Regions from separate parts of the Peribacillus sp. NPDC096622 genome, predicted to be linked through region 1. Evidence: riboswitches for the same ligand, from Rfam matches in the RefSeq annotation. Region 1 holds a riboswitch; the other holds the start of a gene.
The links. Region 1 has a riboswitch for glycine ahead of ACIQYG_RS13780 (amino acid permease). Riboswitches for the same ligand answer to the same signal wherever they lie in the genome.
Positions count from the first base shown of each region.

Region 2: linked by a shared signal. The riboswitch ahead of gcvT (glycine cleavage system aminomethyltransferase GcvT) and the one ahead of ACIQYG_RS13780 (amino acid permease) in region 1 are both predicted to bind glycine.

Region 1 covers NZ_JBIWES010000006.1:229,489-238,474, forward strand. Annotated here, with positions in the region: gene ACIQYG_RS13770 (sodium:solute symporter family protein) at 1-524, opposite strand, end outside; gene ACIQYG_RS13775 (DUF3311 domain-containing protein) at 521-721, opposite strand; gene ACIQYG_RS13780 (amino acid permease) at 997-2,340, opposite strand; glycine riboswitch at 2,548-2,626, opposite strand; gene ACIQYG_RS13785 (amino acid permease) at 3,130-4,518, shown strand; gene ACIQYG_RS13790 (glucose-1-dehydrogenase) at 5,104-5,889, opposite strand; gene ACIQYG_RS13795 (GRP family sugar transporter) at 5,908-6,759, opposite strand; gene ACIQYG_RS13800 (thioredoxin family protein) at 6,972-7,532, shown strand; gene ACIQYG_RS13805 (helix-turn-helix domain-containing protein) at 7,714-8,259, opposite strand; gene ACIQYG_RS13810 (PLD nuclease N-terminal domain-containing protein) at 8,662-8,901, shown strand; gene ACIQYG_RS13815 (ABC transporter ATP-binding protein) at 8,898-8,986, shown strand, end outside.
Region 2 covers NZ_JBIWES010000001.1:107,940-116,925, forward strand. Annotated here, with positions in the region: gene ACIQYG_RS00430 (lipoate--protein ligase family protein) at 1-396, opposite strand, end outside; gene ACIQYG_RS00435 (rhodanese-like domain-containing protein) at 599-982, shown strand; gene gcvPB (aminomethyl-transferring glycine dehydrogenase subunit GcvPB) at 1,122-2,579, opposite strand; gene gcvPA (aminomethyl-transferring glycine dehydrogenase subunit GcvPA) at 2,572-3,918, opposite strand; gene gcvT (glycine cleavage system aminomethyltransferase GcvT) at 3,936-5,042, opposite strand; glycine riboswitch at 5,181-5,264, opposite strand; glycine riboswitch at 5,268-5,355, opposite strand; gene ACIQYG_RS00455 (DEAD/DEAH box helicase) at 5,731-7,419, shown strand; gene ACIQYG_RS00460 (YqhG family protein) at 7,397-8,194, shown strand; gene ACIQYG_RS00465 (YqzE family protein) at 8,239-8,424, opposite strand; gene comGG (competence type IV pilus minor pilin ComGG) at 8,541-8,927, opposite strand; gene comGF (competence type IV pilus minor pilin ComGF) at 8,920-8,986, opposite strand, start outside.

The sequences.
Region 1 (8,986 bases):
CCGGAAATCATCACATAAATGGTAAGGCTGATCGCCCCCATCCAAACTGCCTCGGACATTGAGATGGCACCATAAGATGCTTCCGAGACAATGATCCCCAATCCTTTCAGCTGCACGACGATCACTGGAATCATCGACACCACACCGACAAGCGCAGCCAAAATTCCTAAACTGGGACTCTTATATTTGCTTACAAAGAAATCGGATTGAGACATCAGTTTATTTTCTTTGGCATATCTCCATATTTCCGGTAGGAGCCAATAGGATAATACGTAAGATAAAGTAATGTAAATGAGAACATATAGAGCGGGTGCACCCTTGCCATAAGCCCAGCCGCTGCCGCCAAGGAAGGAGAAGGTCGTATAGATTTCCCCGGCCATCAGCAGAAAGACGAATATCGCACCAAAACCGCGTCCGCCCACCGTCCATTGTTCCAAGTCCATATCTTTTCCTTTTGAAGAGCGTATGCCTAAAAATATCGATAGAAGTAAAAATGCTAAAATGATTAAGAGAGCAATATTCATTCCTGGTCACCTTCCCGATTCCTGGGATCCAGCTTATACATGATGCCGAGTATGGCAGAGGTAAGGACCACCCACATAGCCATCCAGAACATATTGAAAGGCATCCCTAATACATATGGTTCTATTTTATTAACAAAAGGTAGAAATACGAGTATGCCTATAAAAGGAACTAGAGTAAGAATATATATAATCTTCACTAAACAAACCCCTCCGTTTTTATATAAAGTGAAACGCCCACCAATGGGGGTTTATTCTTCAATGCGACTGATGGATGGGTGAACCAAACCGGGATGAAAAATTCATACATGACGGAAAAGGTCCGATGATATATATTAGCTTACACTATTTTGATATAAAATTTAATGCAGTTGCCTGATATATTTTAGCAACAGTTCGCAGACAGCCGAATCCAAATGTGTTCATAAGACAGATAAAGCCTTGAATTCATATTGAGTTCAAGGCTTTATTTCCTTTAGCTATCTTTTTTCCGATAGTTATATAGTATCACCAAGAGGATGAACCAGATTGGGGTCAAGAGCAGTGATAGTCGTGTAGCTTCAGCGAATAGCATAACAATAAGGATGAACAGGAATAATCCTAAAATGGCGTAATTGACAAAAGGTGTAAAAGGAGCCTTGAAAGTCGATTCGGCTCTTAGGTCAGGCCTTGTTTTCGAATATTTGATATGGGAGATCAAGATAATGCTCCATACCCATATGAAACAGATGGCACTGATGGTAGTCACGACAGTAAATGCCTGTTCAGGTATCATTTTGCTTAATAATGCCCCTATTGATACAACGATTGTGGATGTTAATAAGGCATTGCTCGGAACAGCCTGTTTATTTAATTTTTCCAGTTTAGCAGGGGCTTCTCCATTCCTGCTTAACGTATAGAGTATTCGGCTTGTTGAAAATAAACCGCTGTTGCATGCAGAAGCAGCGGATGTCAAAACGACGAAGTTGATGATCCCTGCAGCGACGGGAATGCCAATTAACGCAAAGACCTCTACAAATGGACTGCTCGTGGCATTCAATTGTGTCCATGGGTTGACGCAGAGAATGACGAATATGGCACCAACATAGAAAAGTAAAATCCGGACAGGGATTTTATTGATGGCAGATGGAATGTTCTTTCTCGGGTTCGCCGTTTCTGCTGCAGAAACCCCGACCAATTCGACACCGACAAATGAGAAGACGACCAACTGTAAAGATAGTAGGAATCCGGAAATGCCATTGGGGAACATGCCACCATGATTCCATAGGTTCGTTAGGGAAACCGTTCCGGTATTGGTATTGAAGCCGATGATCAAAAGAAAGATTCCTACGATGATCAAGGCGATGATCGTGATTACTTTAATGATGGCAAACCAGAATTCCAATTCGCCAAATATCTTAACGGTCAATAGGTTCAATCCTAACAGAATGACCAGGCATATTAGAGCCGGAATCCATTGAGGGACATCAAACCAATATTGTATATAGACACCGACAGCTATGATATCGGCCATTGCGGTCATGATCCAACAGAACCAATATGTCCAACCTGTCACGAAGCCGGCCCATGGACCGACATATTCAGTTGCGAATTCAGTGAATGATACATACCCTGCATTGGATAAGAGCAATTCCCCCAGGGCCCTCATCACAAAAAACAAGGCAATCCCTATTATCAGATAAGAGAATAATATGGAAGGTCCTGCCAATTGTATAGCTTTTCCTGAACCTAAAAATAACCCGGTGCCAATGGTTCCTCCTATTGCAATCAGTTGTACATGTCGATTTTTTAAATCTCTTTTCAATTCTTGTTTAGCCAATTCGTACGCCCCCGTCTTTTATAGTCTTGGTAGTGAATGTTTTTACCTGCATGGTCTTGGAGAGAGGGACGTGATTATTTCGCCCAGCTGGCCTTTCCCATTGGTTTTAAAAGTTGGTGTTTTTAGTCCAATCACAAAATGGACAATAAAAAAAGAGATTGGATAATACCAATCTCTTAAAGGGCTCAGAATAACAATTTTATCATTCGTTACTCTTCTGTCCTTTTGCCTGAGATTGTGAATCCTTCGGCGCTGTATCTTGTACAGTCTCTCCAGAAGCTGCTCCTGCTATAGTGTCATCCATAGCATTCATCGCTTGCTTGTATGCGGTTGTGAAGAAATGTCAGTCAGTGAAAATCTATCACTGCTGGAGCATTCATTATACTTATAAAATAATATTGGAATTCTATCATCTATTTTTCGGTAGGTCAACAAGTTTTTTTGAAGTGAAACTGGCCTTATCTGCAGTTTATAGTGGGTTGTATTTAACTTAAGGTTTAAGCAGAAGTGATCTTTTTGAACGATCACTATAATAAAATACTGAACATCACTTTTTTAAAATGATATTTTTAGACTGGGAAAATCGACAAGATATTATTGGTAACTGTTTATTTCAAAAATACAATTGTATTTTTACAGAATATTTACTATTATAAGATAAGAAAACGTAATTGAAGTGTTATGTAATATTGATTAGGATAAAGCATTTCTAACTGCAATAATTAATAGAGAGTCGTTCGTGGTAAGGATAGAAAAACATTACCGATATTGCATCTGGGGGAGTTAATCATGTCGAACAAGGAATTAAAGAGAGGGCTGGAATCACGACATATTCAAATGATAGCTTTGGGCGGAACCATCGGAGTCGGGTTATTCATGGGTTCTGCAAGCACGATCAAATGGACCGGGCCCTCTGTAATGCTTGCTTATGCCATCGCAGGTATTTTTATATTTTTCATCATGCGTTCCATGGGTGAGATGTTATATTTAGAACCGACTACAGGTTCTTTTGCAACCTTTGCGAGCAGCTATATACATCCTTTGGCAGGTTATATGACTGCTTGGAGCAATTGGTTTCAATGGGTAATCGTCGGAATGTCCGAAATTATCGCGGTTGGGTTGTATATGCAATATTGGTTCCCGGAGTTACCTGCTTGGATACCAGGTGTGGTAGCCATGATCATCTTGGGGGCGGCCAACCTCATTTCCGTAAAATCATTCGGGGAATTTGAATTCTGGTTTGCGCTTATAAAAATCATAACGATTATATTGATGATCGTTGCCGGCCTGGGCCTTATCTTCTTTGGGATAGGCAATGGCGGGGATGCGATTGGATTATCGAATCTATGGGCAAATGGCGGCTTCTTTACGGGAGGCTGGACAGGATTCTTCTTTGCGCTTTCACTTGTCGTGGCTTCCTATCAAGGCGTTGAGCTTATCGGCATCACGGCCGGTGAAGCGAAAGACCCAACGAAGACCGTAACAAAAGCGATTCAATCAATCATATGGCGCATATTGATTTTCTATATTGGTGCCATATTCGTCATCGTGACAGTCTTCCCTTGGGATCAACTGGATGACTTAGGCAGCCCATTCGTTTCAACCTTTGCCAAAATCGGTATCACTGCGGCGGCAGGAATCATCAATTTTGTCGTAATCACTGCGGCAATGTCCGGATGCAACAGTGGGATTTTCAGTGCAGGACGTATGCTTTACACACTGGCATTGAATGGCCAAGCTCCGAAAGTCTTTGCTAAAGTATCTAAAAATGGAGTGCCGGCATATTGCACGATCGCTGTACTATTAGGATTGGGCATCGGGGTTATCCTGAATTACCTTGCACCGCCGCAATTATTCCTTTATGTGTATAGTGCGAGTGTATTGCCCGGGATGATTCCATGGTTTGTCTTACTTATCAGTGAGCTTAAATTCAGAAAGGTAAATGCCGCTGAAATGGAGAAGCATCCTTTCAAAATGCCGTTGGCCCCTTACAGTAACTATGCGACAATAGCCTTTTTACTGATGGTGCTGGTGGGTATGTGGATCAATCCGAGTACCCGGATTTCCTTGGTTGTCGGGATCGTTTTCCTAGCCTTGGTTGTGGCAAGTTATTACATGCTGAAAATGGATAAACGAACACCGTTGGATGTTAAATCCGATGATGAAATTTCAGGATAAAAATTCTATTAGAAAGCCCTTCTCTTAATTCGAGAAGGGCTTTTGTTGTCTTTGTGGATCAATTGTTAGAATTCACGAGTAAATCAGCGAAATTCACGAGTAAATCGGCAAAACTCACGAGTAAAGTAGTTGAATTCACGAGTAAATCACTTAAATTCACGAGTAAAGCTAATTTGACCCCATAACAAGGGAGACCAGTAGGGGGAATGAATCAAAAAGCCTATGGAATGAGAATTCCTGCCAGATTTTTTCATCTTTACACAAGGAAGTTTTTATACAAATTACCGGGCGTACCGTAACACCAAATGAAGCGCTCCACATGAACGAATATAAACAGCGTCTATTCCAGACGATTTTCCACTGACATCAATTCCGCGATATAGCTTATGATTTGTTGGTTCCAATGCAGAAATCGAGCCAAATGGGACACCAATCCAAGTAATAGAACGCAAGTATAGTAAGTATTATTTTTTAACAATATTTATCCGCCGAGAATAGGATTCTAAATTGTACAATTCTTGTCCAGGGTCATGAAAAGAACCACCCCAAGTTTGTGATGGAGTGTTTTTTTTTCATAAGTTAAGTTCAGCCTTTTCCTGCTTGGAATCCTGGATATTTGGTCATTCCGCCATCAGCGTATAAGGTCATTCCCGTTACGTAGCTCGATTCGGCGGAAGCTAGCCAAGCGGCACAAGCGGCAATTTGTTCCGGTTTTCCGATGTATCCCATCGGTATCAGGTCGATGACTTCTTGTTGAGCTTTTGGGTCATTGAATTTTTCGGCATTGATGGGTGTGTCGATTGCCCCAGGTGAAATATTATTAATGCGAATCCCTTTAGGAGCATATTCAAGTGCAAGGGTTTCTGTCATCATCTTCACTCCGCCCTTACTTGCTGCATAGTGGACAAAATGAGGCCAAGGTATCCGGTCATGGACGGAAGACATGTTAATGATATTGCCCTTGATACCATGATCGAGCATATAATTGATTGCTTCCCTGCTTGCCAGGAACATCCCCGTTAGATTTACATCGATGACTTTCTGCCAATCTTCAAGAGTCAATTTTTCGCTGGGCACTTCATTTTCAATACCAGCATTGTTGATCATGATATCGATTGTACCAAAGGTGTCCACAGCGAAAGAAAGCAATTTCTTCACATCCGCTTCTTTAGAAACGTCACCTTGAATGGCTGCGGCTTTCCCGCCTGCAGCTTCAATCGTTTTGATGATTTCCTTATGGTCGCCATTTTCAGTGTGATAATTTAATACGACATGTGCTTTTTCTTTACCGAACCTTTCGGCCATGGCTTTTCCTAACCCTTTTGCCGCTCCGGTGATCACGACCACTTTTTTCTCTAAATCGTCATACATCATTCATCTCTCCTTTAACTATTCTTTTGTGAAGCCGATCATGATTCCGCCAGCAATTACGAGTACACACCCGATGATGACGAAGGCCATTTGCTTTTTGGATTTTTTCTCTCCTAAAAGAAAGATGCCGCCTAAAGTGGAAATGACGATTCCCATTTGGGAAAATGAGAATGCGATGGCAACGCCCACTTTTGGATTAGCGAGCAAGAGAACGATATTACCGACTGCCCACATCATTCCGGTTAGAATATTTCGTCCGGCATACTTATTAAACGGTTTATGTTTGATTGAAAGGAGCAAGGCAGCCAGGAACATGCCAATTGCTTGCGGCAGGATCGCCGACCATCCGTCAACTTCATTCCATCTAACGACGATGACATATGTAACATAACCCATCGTAGAAATGGCAAGGTAAAAAACGCCTTTTTTCATGTTTCCTTCTTTTTTGTTATCACCATCACCGTAGCTAGTCAGCAAGACACCTGTAATCAAACAGATTATTGCAACAATGCCGATGGTGATTGTCATCTTGTCATTCCATTCCCTGAAAATGATAACCGCAAAAAATGTATTCCCTAGAATTTGCAGTCCTGTTGAGATTGGAACGGTTTTTGATACCCCGATTTCCTTCACGCTATTGAATTGAAATAACTGCCCGAATGCCCAGCCTATTCCGGAAATGATGCCGACAGTCCACACTGTACCGCTCCATTCCGGCGGATTGATGAAAGACATCATGATGGCGAACAGTAAAGAACCGATTGTAATGCCAAGTGTTTGATTATAAGAGTTGCCTCCGAGTTTTTCGGACACAAGCACTAAGCTGCCCCATGTCAATGCAGGGAGGAGCGCAAAGAGAAAACCTTCCAAAATTTCATCTCCTAAACTAGAAAACAATGTTTTTATCAATATAAAATAGCAAGTTAGTAAGCTATTGAATGTATGTATAGTTTTCCCTTTACACGGGAAAGAAAACATGGTTTTAATTTACCAATTTTCCATTTTATTTTTCAGGGGTGATTCAATGAAATAATAAGTGGTTTATGGTACTTTTAATTTAAAAAATAGTTAGGAGAAATAGTATGACGACACTGAATGAATGGTTTGAAAAGGGGATTTCTGCTCAAGAATTTGTATCTTCGATGAAAGTTCATAAAGAAAACTTACAATCGATTCAGGATGGTTTTTCCATTTCTGCTGAAGACCAAGGTTTTTTTGATGCATTAAAGAAGAAGGAACTTCGAGCCATTGTCATTACTGAAGACTGGTGCGGAGATGCGATGATGAATATTCCTATACTGCTGAATATATCTGAAGCGGCAAATATTGAAACCCGCATGGTTTTACGAGATCAAAATCTTGAACTGATGGATCAATACCTAACGAATGGAACAGCGCGTTCGATTCCCATTTTTATATTCATTGATAAGAATGGTGAAGAAAAAGCTGTTTGGGGGCCTCGTGCACCAAAGGTACAAGAGTACGTAATGGAGTTAAGGTCAGACCTGCCTCCCAAGGATGATGAACGTTTCGAGGCAGAGCAAAAAGCATTCATTAAAAAGATAACTGCGGCTTTTGCTGAAGAAAAACACCTGTGGGACGAAGTATACGGCAGTATAAAGGAAGCATTGGGGAACTGCTGAAAGCGGATATATCACTTTTAGTCCTGTCCCATAACGGGTGGGATTTCTTCCATAATGAAGGGCTGTTTCAAAACGGGACTGCAACCTGATTGGTTTGTGAATATATAGATATGTTTCCTGACGGTTTTTTTCTAAGTATTCTTTTCTTGAGTCCGTGGTTTTGGAACAGCCTTTTCATTTTTTATGATTCTGGAATAATTGTAACGCCGATTGTTCGAATAGGAGAATCTTGTTTGGCACTTTGATTCGTTGCTTTGTAGTATTTTAACATTAAATCGTTCAATTCATTTTGGAAGTTAAGGAAGCTTTCATCATCAAGCTTTAGTTCTAAAAGGGAAAAGGTTGAACCATCTTCTGCGCAGTCTCTTTCTTCTAATTTAGTAAGATAGTTTTGATATTGGGTCATAAGGGATAATTGATAATAAGAAAAATAGTTCACCTTTTTTTCATTAGAGGATTTTTTCCATTCTTCCCCGCTAAGCCGTGCTTCTTCTTCATTTAAAACGTAATATTTTTCGGAAACGGATCTCACTTTTTTCTCTTTTACAATGCGTATGACCCCTGAATCCAAAAGAACCTGTATATGTCTATATAATGTTGCTTGGGGTACATCTTTAATGATTTTTAACATTTCTAATGGTGTTAAACCATTTTCCCTATTTCTCATTAAAGCTTGGGTAATCTTTATTCTTACCGGGTGCATTAAAATTTCAGCTTTATTAATCATCTAATTCTCCTCACATTGTTATAACTGGATAATTTTTGATCAAATTTAATGTTGGTCATGAATAATAAGTTTAATTCGTCATATATTGTAATGTTTGAATCATTTTCATTTAAATAAAAATGACACGGTTCGAAAAATAATATTACCGAAATATTTTTTCGAAGTAAATAATAAGCCTTTTTAAATAATTTAAATTTTTAAAAAAAGATGTATTCATGCAATGAAAATTAATAAATATCGCGATATTTTATTATTATTTATTATGATAATATTATCATTATAAATAACAATAAAAACTAAAACAATATTTTATTAAGAAAAAAAATAGGTGCAAAATTCCAAATTACATGTTATCATTATCGATAATGATAATAATATTTCGTTACCAAAGGAGTGGTATATATGGAATTGCATTATGGATGGAACGAATTGAAAGATATTGATTTCATGTCTATTCTGCCAATTATTTTACCGGTAATTGCAATTGGAATGATTTTAGTTCTTATAGCATTAATTGATTTATACAGAAATCGAAAGACGAGGAAAAATGTTTTATTGTGGACACTCATCATTATTTTTGCAAATACTATCGGTCCAATTCTGTACTTCGTTATCGGTAGAAAGGATAGTGAAAGAATATGAAATTAGAGATTAAAAATGTTACAAAAAAATTCAAAGAAAAAACAGCGGTCAATAATTTTTCAATGGAATTGCAATCAGGAGAATG
Region 2 (8,986 bases), on a different contig from region 1:
CACGGCAAAATAAGCATCCAATCCCAGATTCCTGAACCCCATTAATATCCCTTCAGAAATGACACGATATGCTTCAGTAACGGTAGTTGGCATTCCCGGATAGGATTCTGGAACGATTACGCTATAAGTCAATTCATGCTCGTGGAGTACCGCTCGTCCTCCTGTTGGCCTGCGAACAAAACCAAGGCCCTGCCTTTTGACCTCTTCCATATCAATTTCGGCTTCTGCCTTTTGAAAATAACCGATCGACAATGTCGCTGGATCCCAGCCGTAAAAGCGTATGATTGGCGGAATTTCCCCTTTGCTTTGCCAGTTTAACAGCGCTTCGTCCAGCGCCATGTTAAAAGCCGGTGAACAATACCCCGAATCTATAAAACCCCATTTTTCTTTAGTCATCTTTACCCCTCGTTTCGATAGACTGTTTTTCAATCCCTCACAAAAAACTCACATGTAGTAGTTTAACAGACTTTAACACTCTAAAAAAGAAAGTGCTATCAAGTCATGAAGAATTTTGATGAAAATTCTTTTTGATTATTGGGTAAAGCAATTATATAATAAAGATTGTCTGTATTCGTTAAGGTAGAAGGGAGTTTTATGTTTGGAAATATTATATACACTGCTCATCATCTTAGGAGTGGTTATTGCGTATTCACTTTTTAATTGGTACCGCCAGCGTAAAATCGTCAAAACACTAACACAGGACGAATTTATCGCTAACTACAGAAAAGTGCAGCTAATCGATGTGCGGGAACCGAATGATTTCGATAATGGTCATATCTTAGGCGCAAGAAACATCCCCATGACTCAAATGAAAACCCGCTTGGTCGAAATTAGGCCGGACAAGCCTGTATATTTGTACGCTCAAAGTGAAATCATCAGCGGCAGAGCAGCAGCCATGCTATACAAAAAAGGCTACAGGGAACTTTTTCACCTAAAGGGCGGTTTCAAGATGTGGACCGGGAAAATCAAAGCAAAGAAATAAGACCCCATCTCCGCATGGGCTCTTTTTAATTCAATAGCTCAAGTAAAAGAATGTTCCATGTTGTACTTTAATGAAATCTTACATAAACATGAAAAATCCCCGCCGGCAGGCAGGGATTTTTTTCGGTTAAGCTTCTAGTCTAGGCTTGATAACGTAAAACAGGTTTTCTTGCAGCAAGAGTTTCATCAAGCCGCTTTATAACGGTTGTATGCGGAGCTTCCTGAACGATTTCCGGGGTTTCTTCCGCTTCCTTGGCAATCTGGATCATCGCATCGATGAATGCATCCAACGTTTCTTTTGACTCGGTTTCAGTCGGTTCTATCATCATTCCTTCTTCCACGTTCAACGGGAAGTAAATGGTTGGAGGATGATACCCGAAATCCAGCAATCTTTTAGCTATATCGAGAGTCCTTACCCCCAATTTCTTTTGGCGGCGTCCGCTTAATACGAATTCGTGCTTACAATGACGATTATATGGTAAGTCAAAATAAGGTTCCAACCTGCGCATCATATAATTGGCATTGATGACCGCATTTTCGGTGACAGCTTTAAGGCCATCAGGACCCATTGAACGAATGTACGTATATGCCCTCACGTTTATCCCGAAATTACCATAATAAGGTTTTACCCTGCCAATGGATTGCGGACGATCATAATCAAGAACGAATTGCTCACCTTGTTTGACTACAAGAGGTTTAGGCAAGTAAGGGATCAAGTCCGACTTCACACCTACAGGACCAGAACCCGGGCCGCCTCCGCCATGAGGGCCTGTGAATGTTTTATGGAGATTTAAGTGAACAACATCAAAGCCCATGTCACCCGGCCGTGCTTTTGATAGGACTGCATTCAGATTCGCTCCATCATAATAAAGCTTTCCACCTGCGTCATGGACAAGTTGTGCCATTTCCAAAATGTTTTCTTCAAACAATCCCAATGTATTGGGGTTCGTCAGCATCAAGGCCGCCGTATCCGGACCGACAACACGCTTTAAATCTTCAAGGTCTACTAATCCATTTTCATCGGACTTCACTGTAATTGTTTCAAGTCCGGCAACAGTGGCAGAGGCAGGATTTGTACCATGTGCCGAATCAGGTACAATCACTTTCGTCCGTTCTGTATCGCCATTCGCTTCGTGAAAAGCGCGAATCATCATCAATCCTGTCCATTCACCGTGAGCACCTGCTGCAGGCTGTAATGTCACTTGGTCCATTCCGGTGATTTCCGTTAAGTGTTCCTGCAAATCAAATAATAGTCCCAATGCTCCTTGTACAGTAGCGGGATCTTGATACGGATGGATATGGGCAAAACCGTTGAAGCGTGCCACATTTTCATTTATTTTCGGATTATATTTCATCGTGCACGAACCCAGCGGATAAAAACCCGAATCCACCCCATGATTCCGTTTGGAAAGTGCTGTATAGTGACGCATGATATCCAGTTCGGACACCTCAGGAAGCTCTGCCTCTTCTTCACGGATGTAGTCGGCAGGAAGAATTTCTTCGAGCGGAATAGTTGCAACATCCATTTCTGGCAGACTGTAACCGATTCGACCGGAAGTACTGATTTCAAAAATGAGTGATTGATCTTGATTATTCATGTTGATCCCCCAATTCCTGCGCAAGTGCATCAATTTCTTCTTTTGTTCTTAGTTCAGTTACCGCAACAAGCATATGGTCTTTCAATTCAGGATAAACCGTCCCTAAATCGAAGCCGCCAATCATCCCTTTTTCAAAAAGGGTTTTATTGATTTCTGAAAACGGAGCAGGCAGTTTAATGACAAATTCATTAAACGAAGGACCTTCGAATATCACTTCCACCCCTTTTGCCATAATTGCTTTTTTCGCGTAATGCGCTTTTTGGATATTTTGCACGGCCATTTCTTTGACACCCTTTTTCCCAAGTGCGGTCATTGCAACAGAAGCTGCCAAGGCATTCAAGGCTTGATTGGAACATATGTTGGATGTGGCTTTGTCACGGCGAATGTGCTGTTCACGAGCTTGAAGCGTCAGTACAAACCCCCGTTTTCCATTTTCATCCACTGTTTGACCCACGAGTCGGCCCGGAACTTTCCGAACAAGTTTATTAGTAACGGCAAAATATCCACAATGAGGTCCACCGAATGCCGCTGGAATGCCGAATGGCTGAGCATCCCCCGTTACGATATCCGCACCGAGTGCACCAGGGGATGTCAAAGCTCCCAATGCAAGCGGATTACTGGAAACGATAAACATTGACTTGACGCCATGAATGATTTCTTCCATTTCTTTCAATGGCTCGATCCGGCCAAAAAAGTTCGGATATTGCACGATCACTCCTGCAATGTCATCATTCGCCAATTCCCTTAAAGCAGCTAAATCCGTCACACCGTCTTTATAAGGAATTTCGATCACTTCCACGCGTTGCCCTTTCGCATATGTCTTCACGACTTCTCTTGATTCAGGATGTACGGTTCCTGAAATGAGAATCTTCTTCCGCCGTGTCTGTCCTGAAGCGAGCATCGCTGCTTCAGCCAGCGCCGTCCCGCCGTCATACATGGAGGAATTAGCCACATCCATGCCCGTCAATTCACAGATCATCGTTTGATATTCAAAGATTGCTTGAAGCTCGCCCTGTGAAATTTCAGGCTGATAGGGTGTATAAGCCGTATAAAACTCAGAACGGGAAAGAACATGATCGACGATGACCGGAGCGTAATGGTCATAGACACCCGCACCAAGGAAGGAAGCATAGTTTTTAAGGTCAGCATTCTTGGCAGCAAGCCTTGATAATTCTTTCATTAACGCAGGTTCAGATTTGGCAGGCTTGATATCGTATTCTCCTTGAAAACGAACGCTTTCAGGGATATCATTGAAAAGTTCTTCCGCAGTGGATACCCCTATCGCTTCCAGCATTTCTTGTTTATCTTGCTCTGTCATGGGTAAATAACGATGTTTCATCTAATGACCATTCCCCTCTATTTACGTGGTTTTTTATAAAAAGGTGTTTGTATTATAACGGCTTTCAAACGTTTGGAACGGATTTCCACTTCGACTTCCGCATCCAGCACCGAAAATTCCTTATCGATAAGTACCAATCCAACGTTTTTCTTCAATGTTGGTGATTGGGTACCGGTCGTGACCTCGCCAATGACTTTATCACCGCTGTAGACCTTATACCCATGACGTGGAATGCCACGGTCAATCATTTCAATTCCCACAAGCTTGCGGGGAGCTCCTTTCTCCTTTTGCTCAGCAAGTACGGCTTTCCCGAAAAAATCAGCTTCCTTATCCACTTTTACTGCAAAACCAATCCCGGCTTCTATCGGGGTGATGTCCGCTGAAAGCTCCTGCCCATATAGCGGCAGTTTCGCTTCAAAACGCAGAGTATCACGAGCACCTAAACCTATCGGCTGAACCCCCTCTTCCTTTCCGGCATCCATAATCGCCTTCCAAAGGGCAGGGCCATTTTTACTGTCGCTATATATCTCAAAACCATCTTCACCAGTGTAACCAGTACGGGATACCAGCGTGGAGATACCGTTAATCATGACATTTTCCTTGAACTTGAAAAATCCAATTTCACTTAAGTCAGTATTTCCCGATAGTTTTTGTAATATCTTCTCTGCAGCTGGTCCTTGAAGTGCCAGCTGTGTATAGTCACTCGATACATTCGTAATTTGGACATCTTCCGCTAAATTAGCTTGCAGCCAATTGAAATCTTTTTCTGTATTCGCCGCATTGACCACGAGCAGATAGTCGTCCTCAGCCCTTTTATACACGATTAGATCATCAACCGTGCCTCCGTTTTCATAACACATGGCGGTATATTGGGCACCGCCCAGTTGCAGCTTTGAGATATCATTGGTCAGCATCTTCTGTAAAAAGGAAAGGCTTCCAGGACCCTTAACATCGACTTCCCCCATATGGGAAACATCGAATAACCCCGCTTTTGTTCGTACGGCTTCATGTTCGTCCTTTATACCCGAAAATTGGACAGGAAGTTCCCAGCCGCCAAAATCAATCGTTTTACCTCCGTATTCACGATAAACCTCAAATAGTGGTGTTCTTTTTAAATTGGTCAAAAAATGACCCCCTTCAGATTTTTTTAATTTAATTGGCTTCATTATCAAAAGCTTCTAGTCATTACGCATCAGATATAACCTGATTCATGATGTAAAAAAAGCACAAAAAAGGACAGAGAAAGCCCGTTTGAGCTTTTTCTCTGTCCTGAAACCTGAAAGTTTACCTATGTAATAGGTTTTCCCCTTTGGTGGCCGTCCCAAAACGGGCGGCGCTCTCCAGAGTTGCGTCCAATAAGAGTTCTTTTGCCTGAGAGATTCACTGCTAAGTTTGCTCCTTCGGCGCTACATCCGTAGTCTCTCCCCTTATCTTCACCCGCATATAAATGGTCTACCAATGAAGGGAAGCGAATAAGCCCCAAGCATCAGTTAAACCTTTGAGCATAAATGGAATGCATTCTCTGCCAATTCTCCTAAAACTTCAGAAACCGTTTGCTGATCTCCTTCAGTTATCTTGGATAAATTAGGAGCCTATAGCCCATACTAAGAAAACGCGAACTGCACAATCAATGTACAAACATTCTTAATAGCGATTGGAAATTGGAATTTTCTAAATATACTTATATCCTACCCTAAGAAACTTATCTCTGCAATATCTTTTGAAGAGAAATATTTTTCTTACTTCACATATGAAATGTTCGGGTTTTGACCTTATATTAAGGAAATTATGATTTAAGAGGGAGTTATTTCTATGAAAATCAATATATCCTTCAATTCTGAATGGAATGACGAGTTTCTGCAAAAGATGGAAAATGACGGTCCATGGGGAAATTGGGAGCTTTATAAGTTGGCGGTTCAAATGGAAGAAAATCTTATCATACCTGATTTTGAAGGTTTACAGGCGCCCAAGCACCTTCCGCAGTTAACCCCGCTTCCCCATCAATTGGAAGCAGCGAAGCAAGTGGTGGAAAAGATGAATGGAAAAGCCATTTTGGCTGATGAGGTAGGGCTAGGGAAAACAATTGAAGCAGGCTTGATCCTAAAAGAGTATATGATTAGGGGCCTTGTAAAAAAAGTATTGATCCTCGTTCCGGCTTCCCTTGTCTCACAATGGGCATTTGAATTGAATACCAAGTTTCATATTCCGGCAGTCGTTCAGAGAAAAAGTTATGTCTGGGACTCCTGTGATGTGGTCATTTCATCCATTGATACGGCGAAACGCGCTCCACATCGAGATATCATCTTCACTCAGGAATATGACTTCATCATTATTGATGAAGCTCATAAACTTAAAAATAATAAGACGAAGAACTATGAATTCGTCCAAAATCTGAAAAAGAAATTTTGTTTACTCCTGACAGCCACACCAATTCAAAATAAAGTCGAGGAGATTTTCCACCTCGTTTCATTATTGAAACCGGGCCACTTGGGAAATGCCTCACTCTTTTCGGAAAAGTATAAAGGTAAAGGCCGGAACATTATTGAAGATGAACACCTAAAGGAATTGGTCAACACTGTCATGATTCGAAACCGGCGGGCCGACACTGGCATTGAATGGACCAAACGGCATGTGGAAACCATCACCATTGAATTTTCTCCAACGGAACAAGCATTGTACGATGCTGTTTCCAAATTCAAGCCAATTTCGGATGGATCAAAAGGAAGCGCCTTTTCGGCTCTCACTCTCCAAAGGGAAGCATGCAGCAGCAGAGAGGCGGTCTTTTATACATTAAAAAATATGAGAGACAAATACGATCAGCCTTCCCCTGACTTTTTGGCAAAGCTTGATGATTTATTTTCTAAAGTGAATGAAACGGTTCAGAACTCAAAGGCTGAAAAAGCTTTGGAACTGATCAAGAAAATTGATGACAAAGTGATTATCTTTACGGAATATAGGGCGACTCAACTATATCTCCAATGGTACCTACAGCAGAACGGAATTTCTTCCGTTCCTTTCCGAGGCGGTTTTAAGCGCGGAAAGAAAGACTGGATGCGAGAATTATTCCAAAAGAATATACAGGTATTAATTGCAACAGAAGCTGGCGGGGAAGGGATAAACCTTCAGTTTTGCCATCACTTGATTAATTTTGACCTGCCATGGAACCCAATGAGGCTCGAACAGCGAATTGGACGGATTCACCGCCTTGGTCAGGAAGAAGATGTGATGATCTATAACTTTGCCACAAAAAATACAGTTGAAGAACATATACTGAAGTTACTATACGAAAAAATAAATTTATTTGAAAAAGTAATCGGTGAATTGGATGATATTCTAACCAAACTGGATATTAACAACATTGAAGAATATTTAATTGATGTGGTCGGCGAGTCCAAAACAGAGGGCGAAATGAAAATCAAGATGGATAACTTTTCATCGTTGATCCAATTCGCTCAATCAATGAAGGAAGGTGAGGTTCATGCAGCAACGGGAAATTCATGATTTTTTAATAACTTTCTTTAAAGCCAATGATTGTGAAATACTGGATAATGCACAAACCCACCTTACAGTGCAATTGACGATTGAAATGGATAAAGAATTAATGAACAGACCCTTTTATTGGCATTATCTAGAAAAAACAGGTGGCGTTCCGAACCCGGCACAGATAACTTTCATTACTGATCCAGAACAAGCTCCATCCGATTTAAAGGGAGAAATGATTCATTTTGGCTCCCCTCGCCTTCACCAGATTATTCAATCAACCAAAAAGCTGGCAGGGTATACTAGACTTTTTGAGGATACTCCTCCATCAAAAGGCAGAAATAACCCTTTGTTTCCTTGGCTGACCCTGAATGTGAAAATATCCTATCAATGTGACCGTAAAAAAGATACTTTCATGTCGATCGGATTGAATTTAATCTCGGGTGAAATATTGGAAGGGTTCCACCATCGGGTTTTACCGATTAACGTCACCCCAAAAATACCGGATTACTCCTTTACACTTTCACCTCTGATCATGCCCAAGAGTGGATTGGCAAGACTGGATACTTACATCAGAACCAGTTTCGAGGATGATGACCATTCCTGGGCGGAGGAAGCAATGCTGCGCTGGCAGAATGACTTGAATTTATTGGAGCATTTTTACAAGGATATGGACGAAAAAAGTGAGAGCTATTATACCGAAAAAGAAGCACTAAAAGCACAATATGAACCCAACATCAGAATATCCATCATCAACGGAGGATTATTTTACCTTTCAGATAGGGCGTTGGGATAAGTAAGTACGAAAAAAACAGATGTCCTAAGTTCAGGACATCTGTTTTACTTTTTGATCGTTTTCCTTATGAACATCGACAAAGCGAAAGGGACTATGCCAAACCAATGAGACATACCTTGGTTTTTGTCCTCTTTTCTGTGACGGCGCTTTTCTTTTCGTTCTTTTTTCGTCAGATTGAAATACTCGACAAGCTGTTGCGTAAGATATTTAATATAAGCGTTTGTAGACATATAAAATCATCACCCTACGCAAAGTATGTCCGATTTACGCTTTTTTTATTCCTTCACTTGTTCCCTGAACACTTGAACCTGTCACATTCCGTTATAAACGAGTCTTGATTTTGGTATTAAACAGCTTGCTTTTCCAGCCATTCTTTCACTTCCCCCGCTTCTGTATCGTATTGAATGATGACCTTGCCCTCACGATCATTTTTAGTTTTGGAAGAAAACTCGATATAGACGTAAGGACCTTCATGCTTCATTAAGGAATATCGCACAACACCATTTGGATATGATATTTCCCCCTGGATGACTTTTGGGATCTCTTCGCCCCACTCTGCCGTCACATCCTTGATGGCTAGATGGACAAGGTGGTCGGCCACAAGGGATTCTTCCACTTCTTTATAAAACCTTTTATCAATGATGAACTGATCGATCATTAGTATCGTGAACATGATGAAAACACTCGCTACAATCATGACCATCGGGAAAACGACTCCTTTTTGATTATTCATCGACTTTCGATACATTCCTAAAGAAAGGATGAAATCTTCGACTGAAAGTAGTCCCTGCT